Linked DNA regions of Amycolatopsis sp. NBC_01488. The protein of the gene in region 1 interacts with the protein of each later gene in a pairwise test. Links are inferred from orthologs where the notes say so. Each region holds a gene or a part of one and is shown in the gene's direction. Other genes may lie near its edges.

Region 1 (4,328 bases):
GCTCCCTGACCCACGAGCTGATCCGGCACCGGCACTTCTCGTACTCGCAGCTCTCGCAGCGGTACGTGCCCGAGCGCGACGCCGAGATCGTCGAGCCGGCGGTCATCGCGAACGACCCGGTGCTGCACGAGAAGTTCCTCGCCGCGGCGCAGGCGAGCGTCGACGCCTACACCGAGCTCCTGGCCGGTCTTGAGGAGAAGTTCGCCGACGTCCCGAGCGCGACCCTGCGCCGGAAGCAGGCCCGCCAGGCCGCGCGCGCCGTGCTGCCGAACGCGACCGAGACCCGCATCGTCGTCACCGGGAACTACCGGGCCTGGCGCCACTTCGTCGCCATGCGCGCCACCGAGCACGCCGACGTCGAGATCCGCGAGCTGGCCGTGGAATGCCTGCGGCAGCTGCAGAAAGCCGCGGCGAACGTGTTCGCCGACTTCACCATCTCGACGCTGCCGGACGGCACCGAGATCGCTACGAGCCCGAAGGTGTTCGAAGGCTGATGAAGCGTCTCGCGATCGATGTCCGCCCCGGCGAGTACGCCGTGGTCCGCCTGCCCGCGGACGCCCCGGTGCCCGCCGAGCTCCTCGCCCCCGGCGAACCCGCGTTCGTCTCGGTGACCCGGACGCCCGAAGAGCTGTCCGTGATCTGCCCCGCCGGGCGCGAACCCGACGGCGGCACGGCGTCCGAGGGCGGCTGGCGGCTGCTGTCCGTGCGCGGCCCGCTGGAGTTCACGCTCACCGGCATCATCGCCGCGCTGGCCTCGGAGCTGGCCGCGGCCGGGGTCGCGCTGTTCTCGATGTCCACCTTCGACACCGACCACATCCTGGTCCGGGGCTCCGACCTCGGTCACGCTGTGAAGGCGCTGCGCGAGTCCGGCCACGAAGTCGCGCATCCCTGAGCCGGTTGCGGGTACCCGCGGCGCGAGGGTGGGACCCGGCACCCTTGAAATTGAAAGTTCGGCACGCCTAAACTTCGATTTGGGATCCCCGACACCCGGTTGAGAGGCAGGCGCCATGGCGGTCACGGAGGCGGTCCGGCCGAGACTCGCGTCGCGGCTGCGCACCGGGTCGGCCCTGCTCGGCCCGGCGTTCGTCGCCGCGATCGCCTACGTCGACCCGGGGAACGTCGCCGCCAACATCAGCGCCGGCGCCCGCTACGGCTACCTGCTGGTCTGGGTGATCGTCGCGGCGAACCTGATGGCCGCGCTCGTGCAGAACCTCTCGGCGAAGCTGGGCCTGGTCAGCGGGATGTCGCTGCCGGAGGCCCTGCGCGCCCGGCTGTCACGGCCCGCGCGGCTGGCCTACTGGCTGCAGGCCGAGGTCGTCGCCGTCGCCACCGACCTGGCCGAGGTCGTCGGCGGCGCGATCGCGCTCTACCTGCTCTTCGACCTGCCGCTCGTCGCCGGCGGGCTGGTCACCGGCGCGGTCTCGCTGACGCTGCTGGCGGTCCAGGACCGCGGCGGCCAGCGGACGTTCGAGCGCGTCGTCACCGGCCTGCTGCTGGTCATCGCCGTCGGCTTCCTGGCCAGCCTGTTCGTCGAGCCGCCGTCGGCGGCGGGCACGCTCGGCGGCCTGGTGCCGAAGTTCGAGGGATCGGGCAGCATCCTCATCGCCGCTGCGATGCTGGGCGCGACGGTCATGCCGCACGCCGTCTACCTGCACTCCGGCCTGGTCCGCGACCGGCACGGCGCCCCGGACGTCACCACCCGCCGCCGCCTGCTGCGCGCCACCCGCGCCGACGTCGGACTGGCGATGCTGCTGGCCGGCGTGGTGAACCTCGGCATGCTGCTGCTCGCCGCGACGAACCTGCAGGGCCAGGCGGGCGTCGGCAGCATCGAGGGCGCGCACCACGCGGTCGCGGCGGCGCTCGGCCCGGGCATCGCGCTGATGTTCGCGATCGGCCTGCTGGCCTCGGGCCTGGCGTCGACGTCGGTCGGCGCGTACGCGGGCGCGATGATCATGCAAGGGCTGCTGCACAAGCGGATTCCGCTGGTCCTGCGCCGGCTGGTGACGCTCACCCCGGCGATCGTGGTGCTCGCCCTCGGCGCGGATCCGAGTGCCGCGCTGATCGTTTCGCAGGTGGTCCTGTCGTTCGGGATCCCGTTCGCGCTGGTGCCCCTGATCCGGCTGACCGCGGACCGTGATCTGATGGGGGCGGACGCCAATCGCCGGCTGACGACCATCGCGGCCTCGCTGATCGCGGTGGTGATCATCGCGCTCAACCTGGTGCTGATCTACCTCACCTGCACCGGTTGAGCCCACGAGCAGGGAGGCCTCGGCCATGGCCTGGATCTTCGCCCTCAACGCCGAATGCGGTGGGCGGGAGACCCACGCCCGGGACCTCGCGCGCCACTTCGACGGCTGGCGGTCCCGCATCTTCTCCGACGGCGGCGGCTGGTGGTGCGGAGTCGTGCCCGAAGACCTCGGCGAGCAGGGGATCCGGTCCGCCGACGACGCGACGGCGACGACCGCGGCCGGACGGCGCCTGTACTGGCTGCTGCGCACCGCGCCGCCGGTCTACCGCTACGCACTCGCCGGGGTCGAGATCGGCGCGTTCCGCACGTACGACCAGCTGATGGCGGAGAAGGACCTGACGGTCTTCCCCGGCCTGGTGGTCAGCGAGGACATCTGGGCCGCGACCGGGAAGCGCGCCGCGTTCAGCGACTTCGCCCCGGGCTACCGCTGGATCCCGTACCGCGGCGAGACCCACACCCGCGGCTGACAACAATTCCGCGGAACCCCCGGCGGTTCCCGGCGGTCCGACTAGCATCTGCGCGACCGCCGCCCGAAGGAGCACCGTGACCGACGAACAGACCCGGCCGTATCCACCCCAGGCGCCCACCACGCCTGGTCAGCGGGTGGTCGCGGGCCGTTACGCGCTGCTCGGTGAGCTCGGCCGGGGCGGCATGGGCGTCGTGTGGCGGGCGCAGGACCAGGTCATCGGCAGGCAGGTCGCCGTCAAGGAGCTGCGGCTGCCCGACGCCGAGTCCGCCGCCGTCTTCTCCGAACGCGCGCTGCGCGAGGTGCGCACCGGCGGCCGGCTCAACGACCCCGCCGTCGTCACCGTCTACGACGTCGTCACCGACGGCGGGACGACCTTCATCGTCATGGAGCTCGTCGAAGCGCCGTCGCTGGCCGACCTCGTCCGGCAGCGCGGCCCGCTGCCCTCGGCGCAGGCCGCCCTGATGGGGGAGCGGGTGCTCGCCGCGCTGCAGGCCGCGCACGCCGCCGGGATCGTGCACCGCGACGTCAAGCCGGCCAACATCCTCGTCGCGCCGGACGGCCGCGTGAAGCTCACCGACTTCGGCATCGCCCACGCCGTCGACGACCCGCGCCTGACCACCAGCGGCATGATCGTCGGCTCACCCGCGTTCATGGCGCCCGAGCGCGTCGAGGGCCGCGAAGCGCTGCCCGCGTCCGACCTGTGGTCGCTCGGCGCGACGCTGTTCTTCGCCGTCGAAGGCACGATCCCGTTCGAGCGCGCGACGACCGCGGCGACGCTGCACGCGATCATGACCGAGATCCCGTACCTGACCCGCGGCCAGGGCCCGCTCGCCGCAGCCGTCCTCGGCCTGCTCGTCGCCAACCCCGACGCGCGCCTCACCGCCGCCCAGGCGCAGAACCTGCTGACCACGGCGCAGGGCATGCGGCCCACCCCGCCGGGCGGCACCGCGATGCCGGCCCACCCCCCGACGCACGTCGCGCCCCAGCCGCCGAAGAAGCACCTTCGCGCGCTGTGGCTCTCCCTGGCCGCGGTGGCGGTGATCGGCGCCCTGGTCGGCGGCTTCTTCGCGGGCAAGGCGTTCGAGACGCCCGCGGTGGACGCCCAGAAACGCGACACGGTCACCTACGGCGTCGACGGCTACCTCAAGATCGAGGACGGCTCGAGCTACAACCGCTGCTACAACACCGCCGTCCAGCAGAACGTGGTGATCGGCAACGACAACCAGGCCAGCACCTGCGAAAAGACCCACACGCTGGAGATCTACGACATCGAACGGGTGCTGCCGACCGGGAGCTACAGCGACTCCGACGCGACCGTCGCGCAGTACCCCGACTTCGCGGCGGTCACCGCCTTCGCCGAGGCCCGCTGTGCCGAGTCGTTCCGATCCTCGGTGGTCCCGGCGGACAAGCGAGCCGACCTCGTCTACCGGGCGATCGTGCCGACCGCGGCCGAGTGGAACCTCCGGCCCGGGGAAGGTCATGAGCCCAGCCGCGAGTTCTACTGCGTGCTGGCCAAGGCCGACGGCGGCCCGATCTCCGCGCCGATCGTGACCAAGGTCAAGTAGAAGTTCCGCGACGAGCGGCCGCCGCACGGAAATCCTCCGCACTTCG
Region 2 (4,449 bases), 2.8 Mb from region 1 along the record:
CAAGATCGAGCTGTCCAGCTCGAACTCGGCCGGCATCAACCTGCCGTACATCACGGTCGACGCCGACAAGAACCCGCTGTTCCTCGACGAGCAGCTCTCGCGCGCCGAGTTCCAGAAGATCACCTCGGACCTGCTGGACCGCACCAAGGCGCCGTTCAACAACGTCATCCGGGACGCGGGCATCTCCGTCGGCGACATCGACCACGTCGTGCTCGTCGGTGGTTCCACCCGCATGCCGGCCGTCGCCGAGCTGGTCAAGGAGCTGACCGGCGGCCGCGAGCCGAACAAGGGCGTCAACCCGGACGAGGTCGTCGCGGTCGGCGCGGCGCTGCAGGCCGGTGTCCTCAAGGGCGAGGTCAAGGACGTCCTGCTGCTGGACGTGACCCCGCTGTCGCTGGGCATCGAGACCAAGGGCGGCGTGTTCACCAAGCTCATCGAGCGCAACACCACGATCCCGACCAAGCGCTCGGAGATCTTCTCCACCGCGGACGACAACCAGCCGTCGGTGCAGATCCAGGTGTTCCAGGGTGAGCGCGAGATCGCCGCGCACAACAAGAAGCTCGGCATGTTCGAGCTGACCGGTCTCCCGCCGGCCCCGCGTGGCGTGCCGCAGATCGAGGTCACCTTCGACATCGACGCCAACGGCATCGTGCACGTGACCGCGAAGGACCTGGGCACGAACAAGGAGCAGTCGATGACGATCACCGGTGGCTCCGCGCTGCCGAAGGACGACATCGAGCGCATGGTCAAGGACGCCGAGGCGCACGCCGAGGAGGACAAGACCCGCCGCGAAGAGGCCGAGACCCGCAACCAGGCCGAGACGCTGGTCTACCAGACCGAGAAGTTCCTCAAGGACAACGACGACAAGCTGCCCGAGGACCTCAAGGGCAAGGTCAAGTCCGCGATCGACGAGTCGAACGAGGCGCTCAAGGGCACCGACTCGGCGAAGATCCGCGAGTCGATCGAGAAGCTGAACACCGCTTCGCAGGAGCTGGGCACCGCCCTGTACGCCAACGCGAACGCTGACGCTGCCGCGGGTGCGGCCGGCGCTTCGGGGGCAGCCGGCGGCGACGCCGGTGCGGCCGGCGGCCAGGCCAAGGCCGATGACGTGGTGGACGCCGAGATCGTCGAAGAGGACGAGAAGAAGTGACCCACAGCTACGACGAATCCGAGAACCAGGGCCGCGGCCCCGAGGAGCCGGTGGTCGTGCGGGATCGGCGGCGGGTGGACCCCCAGACCGGGCAGGTCCGCCCGCCCGGTCCGGCCCACGCGGCGCCGGAGCCGGAGGAGGCGCCCGTGGAGCACGCGGGCCCCTCGCTCGGCGAATCCATTGTGGACGATTCGGTGTCGGTCGTCTCCGACGTCGAGAAGGAGCTGGCCGAGCGCACCGCCGACCTCCAGCGCCTGCAGGCGGAGTACGCCAACTACCGCAAGCGCGTCGAGCGTGACCGCGAGGCGGTCGTCCTCGGCGCCAAGGCGACGGTGGTGAACGACCTGCTGCCGCTGCTCGACGACCTCGAGCGGGCCGAGCAGCACGGTGACCTCACCGGCGCGTTCAAGGCCGTCGGCGAAAAGCTGATCAGCGGCCTGCAGCGCGCGGGGCTCGAGTCGTTCGGCGCCGAAGGCGAGGTTTTCGACCCGAGCGTGCACGAGGCCGTGCAGCACAACACCTCGCCGGACGTGGCGGGCCCGACGGTCACCGTGGTCATGCGCCGCGGCTACCGGTTCGGGGACCGCGTACTGCGGGCGGCGCTGGTCGGCGTGACCGACCACGAGCCCGGCGCGGCCCCGGTGGACCCGTCCGCCGGTGGCGAGCTGCCACTCGGCGAACGCCTCGATGACCAGCAACAGTAAGCATTATCCGGCTCAAGTGGGAGGAGGAGACGCCCGATGAGTGCACGGGAATGGATCGGTAAGGACTTCTACCGTGAACTGGGCGTCTCCTCCGACGCCACCGCGGACGAGATCAAGAAGGCCTACCGCAAGCTGGCCAAGGAGAACCACCCGGACGCGAACTCCGGCAACGCGCAGGCGGAGCAGAAGTTCAAAGCGGTCTCCGAGGCTTACGGCGTGCTCTCCGACGCGAGCAAGCGCAAGGAGTACGACGAAGCGCGGCGGATGTTCGGCGGCGCCGGGGGCGGGTTCAACTTCCCCGGTGGCGGCGGCACCGGCAGCTTCGACGTCGGCGACATCTTCGGCCAGGCCGGCGCCGGTCAGCAGGGCGGCTTCGGCGGGCTCGGCGACATCCTCGGCGGGCTGTTCAACCGCGGCCGGACGACGGCGGGCGCGACGGCGAACCGGCCGCAGCGCGGCGCCGACGTCGAGACGGACGTCCGGATCGACTTCGTCGAGGCGGTCAAGGGCGCGACCCTGCCGCTGCGGCTGTCGAGCCCGGCGACCTGTTCGACGTGCGGCGGCAACGGCGCGAAGCCGGGGACGTCGCCGCGGACCTGCCCGACCTGCAGTGGTTCGGGGCTGGTCAGCCGCAGCCAGGGCGCGTTCGCGTTCTCGGAGCCGTGCCGCGACTGCCGCGGCCGCGGGACGATCATCGACGACCCGTGCCCGGAGTGCGGTGGCGAAGGCGTCAGCACGAGGACGCGCACGCTGACCGTCCGGATCCCGCCGGGCGTCGACGACGACCAGCGGATCCGGCTGGCCGGCCAAGGCGAACCGGGCCGGGGTGGCGCGCAGGCGGGCGATCTGTACGTCCGGGTGCACGTGGCTCCGCACGCGTTGTTCGGGCGCAAGGGGCTCGACCTCACGATCACCGTGCCGGTCGACTTCACCGAGCTGACGCTCGGCACCACGATCACGGTGCCGACGCTCGAGGGCAAGGTCTCGCTCAAGGTGCCGCCGGGCACCGCGAGCGGGCGGGTGCTGCGCGTGCGCGGCAAGGGCATCGCCAAGCGCGACGGCTCGCAAGGTGATCTGCTCGTCACCCTCCAGGCGGCGATCCCCGCCAAACTGGACGGCAAGGCGCGCGAAGCACTGCAGGCGTACGCCGAGTCGATGGCCGGGCACGACCCCCGGCCCGAGATCACTGAGCTGCTCGAAGGCAGGTGAGTGGGATGTTCGGCGGGATTCCCCAGGGGGGCGACGAAGAGACCCCGGTGTTCGTCATCTCGGTGGCGGCCCAGCTCGCTGGCATGCACGCGCAGACGTTGCGCACCTACGACCGGCAGGGCCTGGTGTCGCCGGGCCGGACCGCCGGTGGCGGGCGGCGCTACTCGATGCGGGACATCGCGCTGCTGCGCGAAGTCCAGCGCCTGTCGCAGGAGGACGGCGTCAACCTCGCCGGGATCAAGCGCATCATCGAGCTGGAGAACCAGGTCGACGCGCTGCGGGCCCGGCTGTCGGAGATCACCGAGGAGCTGGCCGCGGCTTACGCGGCCGCCGAACAGGGCGTGGCGGCCGCGCACGCGTCCTACCGCCGGGACCTGGTGCCGCTCAACCAGCAGACGGCGATGGTGGTCTGGCGTCCCAAGCGCCGCTGACGTTTCGACACACCGAAGGGCCTACCCGAACTTCTCGGGGAGGCCTTCGTGCGTCACAGCCGATCGAATACACGAAGACCGCGAGCAGCCGGGCAGAGGCTGCTCGCGGTCCGCGCCGCGGGGACGTCACACCTTGAAGTTCAACAGCTGCTTGACCTCGGCGCTCCGCGACTCGATGACCCGCCGCGCCAGGTCGCGGGCCTGGGCGTTGATCCCGCCGCTCGTGCCGTTCTCCGTCTGGGCCAGCTCGACCGCGCCCTGCTGCTGGCCGGACAGGACGTCGAGGAACTTGCGGGAGAACTCCGCGTCGGGAGCCGCCTGAAGCGCGCTCACCAGGTCCGGCGACGTCATCTTCATGCCGCCGTGGGCCGCGTGGGCCTGGGGGTTCAGGTCCATCGTCTCAGGCTGGCCCCACGCCTTCAGCCAGTTCTGCATGTCGGCGATCTCGGTCTGCTGGGTCGACGCGATCGCCGCCGCCAGCTCCTTCAGGGGTGCCGGGAGCTGCCGGTCGGCCGCCAGGCGGACGATGTCGATGCCCTGCTGGTTCTGGGGGATCAGCATCTGCAGGAACATCACGTCGGCCGCGTTGTAGGCGGGCGGGGCCGCCGTCGCGCTGCAACCGGCCAGCAGCAGGCCGACGACGGCCATCAGCACTCTCACTGACGCTGCCAGAGGGCAGGCGTGTTCGGCGGCTCCCAGCCCGCGATCGCCGTGTGCGCCTGGAGGCAGCGGTAGCTCACGCCGTTGTACGTCACGACGTCACCGGCCTTGTACGCCGTGCCGGCCGTCCACGTGCCGCTCGACGGCGGTGTCGTCGTCGGGGGCGGGGTCGTGGTGGGCGGCGGGGTCGTGGTCAGTGGCGGCGTGGTGGTCGGCGGCGGCGTGCCACCTCCGCCGATCTGGAGGTCGACGCAGCTGTAGAACGCGTTGGCCGTGTCGGAGATGTTCCAGATCG

Evidence for each region.
Region 2: the proteins of OG738_RS25685 (region 1) and grpE interact in binary tests that used the Escherichia coli proteins (3 or more experiments, as listed by UniProt). The link is inferred for Amycolatopsis sp. NBC_01488 from one-to-one orthologs.

What each region holds. Positions count from the first base shown.
Region 1 is NZ_CP109434.1:5,371,787-5,376,114, forward strand. Bases 134-3,128 are described here. They hold OG738_RS25685 (Nramp family divalent metal transporter), read left to right. Parts: upstream 134-1,007; coding sequence 1,008-2,249; downstream 2,250-3,128. Other genes in these bases: thyX (FAD-dependent thymidylate synthase), read left to right, coding at 134-494; OG738_RS25680 (ACT domain-containing protein), read left to right, coding at 494-892; OG738_RS25690 (hypothetical protein), read left to right, coding at 2,275-2,715; OG738_RS25695 (serine/threonine-protein kinase), read left to right, coding at 2,792-3,128. Also shown: more of thyX, read left to right, coding at 1-133; more of OG738_RS25695, read left to right, coding at 3,129-4,282. UniProt on the Escherichia coli protein: H(+)-stimulated, divalent metal cation uptake system. Involved in manganese and iron uptake. Can also transport cadmium, cobalt, zinc and to a lesser extent nickel and copper. Involved in response to reactive oxygen.
Region 2 is NZ_CP109434.1:2,582,297-2,586,745, forward strand. The notes cover bases 1-3,000. They hold grpE (nucleotide exchange factor GrpE), read left to right. Parts: upstream 1-1,146; coding sequence 1,147-1,854; downstream 1,855-3,000. Other genes in these bases: dnaK (molecular chaperone DnaK), read left to right, coding at 1-1,150; dnaJ (molecular chaperone DnaJ), read left to right, coding at 1,891-3,000. In the rest of the region: more of dnaJ, read left to right, coding at 3,001-3,063; OG738_RS12425 (heat shock protein transcriptional repressor HspR), read left to right, coding at 3,069-3,494; OG738_RS12430 (DUF305 domain-containing protein), read right to left, coding at 3,621-4,142; OG738_RS12435 (lytic polysaccharide monooxygenase), read right to left, coding at 4,151-4,449. UniProt on the Escherichia coli protein: Participates actively in the response to hyperosmotic and heat shock by preventing the aggregation of stress-denatured proteins, in association with DnaK and GrpE. It is the nucleotide exchange factor for DnaK and may function as a thermosensor.